One region of the Streptomyces sp. NPDC087859 genome, then DNA from elsewhere that is predicted to be linked to it. Evidence: riboswitches for the same ligand, from Rfam matches in the RefSeq annotation. Region 1 holds a riboswitch; each other region holds the start of a gene.
The links. A riboswitch is a leader RNA that binds a small molecule or an ion and turns the genes downstream of it on or off. The one in region 1 is predicted to bind cyclic di-AMP.
Positions count from the first base shown of each region.

Region 2: another riboswitch for cyclic di-AMP. It lies ahead of ACIOHP_RS02320 (NlpC/P60 family protein); the one in region 1 lies ahead of ACIOHP_RS03945 (M23 family metallopeptidase).
Region 3: another riboswitch for cyclic di-AMP. It lies ahead of ACIOHP_RS12315 (transglycosylase family protein); the one in region 1 lies ahead of ACIOHP_RS03945 (M23 family metallopeptidase).

Region 1 covers NZ_JBIUUU010000002.1:22,160-24,355, reverse strand. The annotation lists gene ACIOHP_RS03950 (PP2C family protein-serine/threonine phosphatase) at 1-857, shown strand, start outside; cyclic di-AMP (ydaO/yuaA leader) riboswitch at 1,102-1,259, shown strand; gene ACIOHP_RS03945 (M23 family metallopeptidase) at 1,271-2,196, shown strand, end outside.
Region 2 covers NZ_JBIUUU010000001.1:498,905-501,100, forward strand. The annotation lists gene pcrA (DNA helicase PcrA) at 1-702, opposite strand, end outside; cyclic di-AMP (ydaO/yuaA leader) riboswitch at 987-1,155, shown strand; gene ACIOHP_RS02320 (NlpC/P60 family protein) at 1,163-2,196, shown strand, end outside.
Region 3 covers NZ_JBIUUU010000004.1:479,156-481,351, forward strand. The annotation lists gene ACIOHP_RS12310 (transglycosylase family protein) at 1-398, shown strand, start outside; cyclic di-AMP (ydaO/yuaA leader) riboswitch at 603-770, shown strand; gene ACIOHP_RS12315 (transglycosylase family protein) at 774-1,448, shown strand; gene eno (phosphopyruvate hydratase) at 1,797-2,196, shown strand, end outside.

The DNA of each region.
Region 1 (2,196 bases):
TCGGTTTCCGGCTGGACGCCGACAACCTCACCGAGGCGCTCACCGTGGCGGTGGTCGCCGTGCTGGCCGCCGTCCTCAACCGGGTCGTGCTCCGCGGCGACCAGCGGCTCGCCTCCCAGCGCCAGATCGCCGAGGCCGCCCAGCGGGCGGTGCTGCCCGAGCCCGACGACCGGATCGGCGGGTTCGACATCGCGGTGCGGTACGAGGCGGCGCAGAAGGACGCCTTCATCGGCGGGGACCTCTACGCGGTGCAGGACAGTCCGTACGGGGTGCGGCTGGTGGTGGGGGACGTGCGGGGGAAGGGCATGGGGGCGGTCGCCGCGGTCGCCGTCGTCATCGGGGCGTTCCGGGAGGCCGCCGAGCAGGAGCCGACGCTGGAGGCGGTCGCGCGGCGGCTGGAGCGGGCGCTGGCGCGCGAGGGCACGCGGCGCGAGGGGCTCGACGCCATCGAGGGGTTCACCACCGTCGTACTCGCCGAACTGCCGCACGGCGACGGGGTCGTACGGGTCCTCAACCGCGGCCATCCGCCGCCGTTGCTGCTGTGTCCCGACGGCACCGTGCGGGCGCTGCCCGCCGTCGAGCCCGCGTTGCCGCTGGGCATGGGCGAGTTGGGGAGCTGGCCCGACCGTGCGGAGGAGGCGGTTTTCCCGGGCGGGGCCACGCTGCTGCTGTACACCGACGGGCTGTCCGAGGCGCGGGACCGGTACGGGGAGTTCTACGATCCGGCGGCGCGGCTCGCGGGACGCGCATTCCGGGTCCCCGGGGCGCTGCTGTCCGCGCTCGCCGTGGAGGTGCGCCGGCACACGGGGGGCGGCATGACGGACGACATGGCGCTGCTCGCCGTACGACGGCCGTGACCCTTGGGGAGCTTTATCACGTGGGGTGACCGGGTGAGTGCCCTCCGCATAACAACTGACATACAGTCAATACCTGTGAGTTTACCGGAGCGCGGTCAACTCGCCCGTTTTTCACCGCTCATGGACCCGTACGTCCAGGGGAAAAAGGTTAATGATCAAGCGGAACAGCTTGGAATCCATGGTCCGGGTCTATTAACGTTCGATAACGCAGCGCGGTCGTCCCAGCCGTCACAAGAGACGGCTCCGTGCTCACGCGCTTAATCCCGCAAGGGAGCCGGGGAACCACCACCCTGGGGTGAATCGCGCGGATGCCACCGTGAACTCACGGCCGGTATACGCGCGTAGGAGACCTTCCTGCTCCGAACCCGTCAGCTAACCCGGTAGGCGAGAAGGAAGGAAAGGAGCACGCCCACGTGGCGTCAAACCGGCCTGCCCCCGAGGCCCCGTACGTGCCGAGCCAGCGCAGCACCACCGATGTCTTCGGCTACGGCAGCTACCACCACGACGAGGGTCCGCGGGAGGAATGGAATCCCACCGAGGAGTCCATCCGACCGGCACGTGGCAAGCATCGGGTCGCCAAGCAGCGCAGCGGGGGATTCGCCCGCAGCTCCACCGTCCTGGGCGTCGGTGTCATAGCCGCCGTCGGCGGGGCCGGCATGGCCAGCGCCAACACCGGCAAGCCGCCGGTCTCCATCTCGATGCCCGACCTTCCGTTCGTGTCCGGCGAGGAGGAGGCACCGCAGGGCTCGGCCACCGCGCTCAGCGACCTCGCCGCGGCCCCCACGGCCGCCGCCACGGCTGTCACGGACAAGACCCAGATCAGCGTCTCCGACTCCGGCGCCGGCGAGACGCTGCGCAACCGGATCATGGCGCAGGCCGAGAGCCAGCAGACGCAGGTCGAGAACAAGACGCAGCTCGCCACGCAGAGCGCCCTCGCCGACGAGGCCGCCAAGGCCGAGGCCGCCGCGCTGAAGAAGGCCGCGGACGACGCAGCCGAGGCGAAGAAGAAGGCGGAGGCGGAAGCCGAGAAGGCCGCCGAGGCCAAGCGGCTCGCCGAGCTGGCGAAGCAGTACACGCTGCCGACCTCCTCGTACACGATCACCTCGACCTTCGGGCAGGCCGGCTCCCTGTGGTCCTCCGGGTACCACACGGGCCTCGACTTCGCCGCTCCCACGGGCACGCTCATCAAGGCGATCCACAGCGGCACCATCACGCAGGCCGGCTGGGACGGGTCGTACGGCTACAAGACCGTCCTCACCCTCGACGACGGCACCGAGCTGTGGTTCGCCCACCAGTCGTCGATCAGTGTCAGCGTGGGCCAGAAGGTCAACACCGGTGA
Region 2 (2,196 bases), on a different contig from region 1:
GAGGGTCTTCTCGAAGCCGTCGGTGGCCTGGGCGGCGAAGTCCTCCTCGTCGATCAGCTCGTTCTTGAGGTTGCTGATCTTGGCGCTGAAGGACTTGGGCGGGAAGCGCTTGGGGTCGAGGTCGAGGTCACGGCAGACCAGGGCCATCAGACGCTTGGAGTCGGCCGCGTCGTAGATCGAGAACGACGACGTGAAGCCGAGCTTCTTGGATTCCCTCCGCAGGATCCGCACGCACGCGCTGTGGAACGTCATCACCCACATCGCGTTGGCGCGCGGGCCGACGAGCTGCTCGACGCGCTCCTTCATCTCGCCCGCGGCCTTGTTGGTGAAGGTGATCGCGAGGATCTGGCCCGGGTGGACATTCCGCTCGGCCAGCAGGTAGGCGATGCGGTGGGTGAGCACCCGCGTCTTGCCGGAGCCGGCGCCGGCCACGATGAGCAGCGGGGTGTCGGAGTGCACGACGGCCGCGCGCTGGTTCTCGTTGAGTCCGTCGATGAGCGCGGCCGCGTCCAGCACGGGGCGCGGGGCGCCGTCGCGGTAGTACGCGTCCCGGTCCGGCGGCACGTCGAACCTGCCGCCGAACAGGTCGTCCGGAACGGGTTCCGGTACGTGCTCGTCCTCGGGCGGTGGCGGGGGCTCCTCCTCGCGGCCCTTAGAGGCTTGGAGGTCCGCCAGGAAGCTGTCGTCAAAGAGGCTGCTCATCGCTCTCCGAGTCTAGGGCTCCCCACTGACACCCCGCCGCCGCCCCGAGAACATGGGCCGACCTCATCACCCTCCATCACCGTCCCGACACGTTCCGCGACGGATCGACCGCAATGCGCACAAGTCATTGCAGATCACTCCGTATGTACCACCGCGAGCAACGTCCTGACCTAAGGTCACGAAAATGTATCGGGCCTATCGGACATCAACCTTCACAGGGGCCACACCCGTTGGCTACCGTGCCGGAAGGCCGTACGACCCCCACCGGCGAACGTCGCCGGGCCGCGCGGCCTCCGCCGAATCCGGAGCGCCGCCGCGCACCCGGAACCGGGGACCCACCGAACTTGGGGTGAATCGGCCGACTCCCGCACCGGGAACAGCCGTAGGGCAACCCTTCCGAACCACCCGCCCGAACCCGACAGCTAACTCGGTAGGCGGAGTATGGAAGGAGTCGCCGACCTTGGCGTCGCACCGCAAGCCGCCTCCCCCGGGTACGCGCGTAGCCGGCATACGCACACCCGCTCTCGCCACGGCCGCCCTCACCTCCGTGGCCCTGCTCTCCCAGACGGCCACCGCCGCGCCCTCGACCGATGACAAGCCGAGCATCGAGGAAGTCGAGAAGAAGGTCGACGACCTCTACCGCCAGGCGGAGTCGGCGACCGAGAAGTACAACTCGGCCAAGGAGAAGACCTCCAAGCAGCGCAAGGAGGTCGACACCCTCCTCGACGACGTCGCCCAGCGCACCCAGAAGCTCAACGAGGCCCGCGAGGAGCTCGGTTCCTTCGCCGCGGCCCAGTACCGCACCGGCGCCTCCGCGCCCGACACCGCGACCTTCCTGCTCGCGGACTCCCCGCAGGACTACTTCGACCAGACGCAGCTGATGGGCCGTATGACGTCCCGTCAGAAGGACGCGGTCGACGACTACGTCACCGAGCAGTCCGCGACGATGAAGAAGCGCCAGGAGGCCACCGACAGCCTCGAGACGCTCTCCGACGCGCAGGGCGACCTGAAGACCGCCAAGGCGACCGTTCAGCGGAAGCTGTCCGCCGCGCGCGAGCTGCTGTCGCAGCTGACCGCCGAGGAGAAGGCGCGCCTCGCGGCGATCGAGAAGAAGAAGCAGGAAGAGGCCGCCCGCAAGGCCGCCGAGCTGGCGAAGCAGCAGGCGGCCGAGCAGAAGGCGGCGGCGGAGGCCGCCGCGGCCGAGGAGTCGGCGGGCAGCTCCTCGTCGTCCACGGAGACCGCGGAGACCTCGGACTCCTCGTACGCCACGAAGGCCGAGAAGGCCCTCGCCTTCGCCCGCTCCCAGGTGGGCAAGCCGTACGTCTGGGGCGCCACCGGCCCCGACTCCTACGACTGCTCCGGCCTCACCCAGGCCGCCTGGAACGCCGCCGGAATCTCTCTCCCCCGCACCACCTACGACCAGGTGAACGCCGGCACCACGGTCACCCTCGCCAACGCCCAGCCCGGCGACCTCGTCTTCTTCTACGACGATGT
Region 3 (2,196 bases), on a different contig from region 1:
ATCCGACGTCCTCACCCTCGGCGTCCACCGAAGCGGACAACTCATCCAAGTCGGACACATCCGACCCTGGCGCCGAAGACTCACAGTCGCCCGACAGTCCATCCATAGCGCCGACAAAGGGTGTTGAATCGGACAACTCATGGCAAGAAGGCGGCTCTTCGGCTCTCGTCGACACCGGCGCCCTCTCCGCCACCCAGGAGAGCACCGGCCGGCACCGTGGCGCGAGCGCCGACGAGGGGTCCTACACCGTCCGCGTCGGCGACACGCTCGCCTCCATCGCCGACTCCCTTGACGTCGACGGCGGATGGCGCCGGCTCTACGCCGAGAACAAGCAGGTCATCGGCGCCGACCCGAGCGACATCGAGCCCGGTCAGACCCTCGTACTCGGTAGCGAATAGGGCGAAAACCCCAGGAGAATGCCGGGAGTTCAGACCACACTTCTCATCAAATGTCCGGTTTGATGAAAGTGTGGGATGAGTCTCAGAAGCCCTGATCGTCTTTGAAATTCGCCGGATTCCCTGTCTACGGTCAACACCGCTCGTCACCGCGAGCCCCGGCTGCCGCAACGCCGAATCCTGCCAGCGGCCGTACGGGAACAGTCGTCGCGTCAAGCGCCGTAGGCAGGAGCGGGGGACCCAAGGTAAGTGCCGGGCCCAGCAGTTCACGCTGGACCGGCTTGGGGTGAAGTCGCGCATCGCGAGATGCGCGGCCGGGCAACTCAACCGGCCCGAACCCGACAGCTCACCTCGCAGGCGTCGGTGAGGGGATCCACCATGCTGTTTTCCGGCAAGGGCAAGCACCGTCGTCCTTCCAAGGCCACCCGGGCCGCCGCGCTCGCCGGCGTCACCGGTGTCGCCATCGCGGCCCCGCTGATGGCGGCCGGCAACGCCTCCGCCGCCACCGCCTCCGAGTGGGACGCCGTCGCCCAGTGCGAGTCGGGCGGCGACTGGACCATCAACACCGGCAACGGCTACTACGGCGGTCTGCAGTTCTCCGCCTCCACCTGGGCCGCGTACGGCGGCACGGCGTACGCCTCGCAGGCCAACCAGGCCACCAAGGGTCAGCAGATCGAGATAGCCGAGAAGGTCCTCGCGAGCCAGGGCAAGGGTGCCTGGCCGTCCTGCGGCGTCAACCTGTCCAGCGCGAGCTACACCGGCGGCGGCTCGTCGAGCTCCTCCAGCGACAGCGGCACCAGCACCCGCTCCTCCGAGCAGCAGGCCTCCCGCTCCTCCGAGCGCCCGGCCGCCAAGAAGACCGTCACCACCCCGACCGGCAAGAAGGTCAAGAAGGGCGACGGCGAGTACAAGGTCGTCAAGGGTGACACCCTCAGCTCCATCGCCGAGGAGCACGACGTCAAGGGCGGCTGGCAGAAGGTGTTCAAGCTGAACAAGGACATCGTCAGCGACGCCGACTTCATCTACCCGGGTCAGCAGCTGCACCTCAAGTAGTAGCTGCGCCTCGCGTAAGGGTCCGCCGCATTCGAGCAGGACCCGGCTGAACCACAGCGCCCTCACATCCGTGGTCCTCATACTGAAGGCCTCGTGAGGGTCCCCCCGTCCCCACGGGCTCCCCGCTCCGGTGCGTGTTCCCCCGTACGCACCGGGGCGGGGTTTTTTCTGCGCCGGTTTCTGCCAGGTTTCCGAAACCGTCTTTGTTCCGTTCGGAAACAATTTACTCTCGGTTCTGTCCACGGGGCGGTCCGCACGGTGGCCGAACGCCCGGAGCCGGTTAGGCTCGTCTCGCAGAACACACCGCGGTCCCGGCGGACCGTGTCACATCCCAAGAAGGAGATGCTCGTGCCGTCCATCGACGTCGTCGTAGCCCGGGAAATCCTGGACTCCCGAGGCAACCCCACGGTCGAGGTCGAGGTCGGCCTCGACGACGGCAGCACGGGTCGTGCCGCCGTTCCCTCCGGTGCTTCCACCGGCGCCTTCGAGGCCATCGAGCTCCGCGACGGTGACCCCAACCGCTACGGCGGCAAGGGTGTCGAGAAGGCCGTCCTCGCCGTCATCGAGCAGATCGGCCCGGAGCTCGTCGGCTACGACGCCACCGAGCAGCGCCTGATCGACCAGGCGATGTTCGACCTGGACGCCACCGACAACAAGGGCTCGCTCGGCGCCAACGCCATCCTCGGCGTCTCCCTCGCCGTCGCCCACGCCGCCTCCGAGGCCAGCGACCTCCCGCTCTTCCGCTACC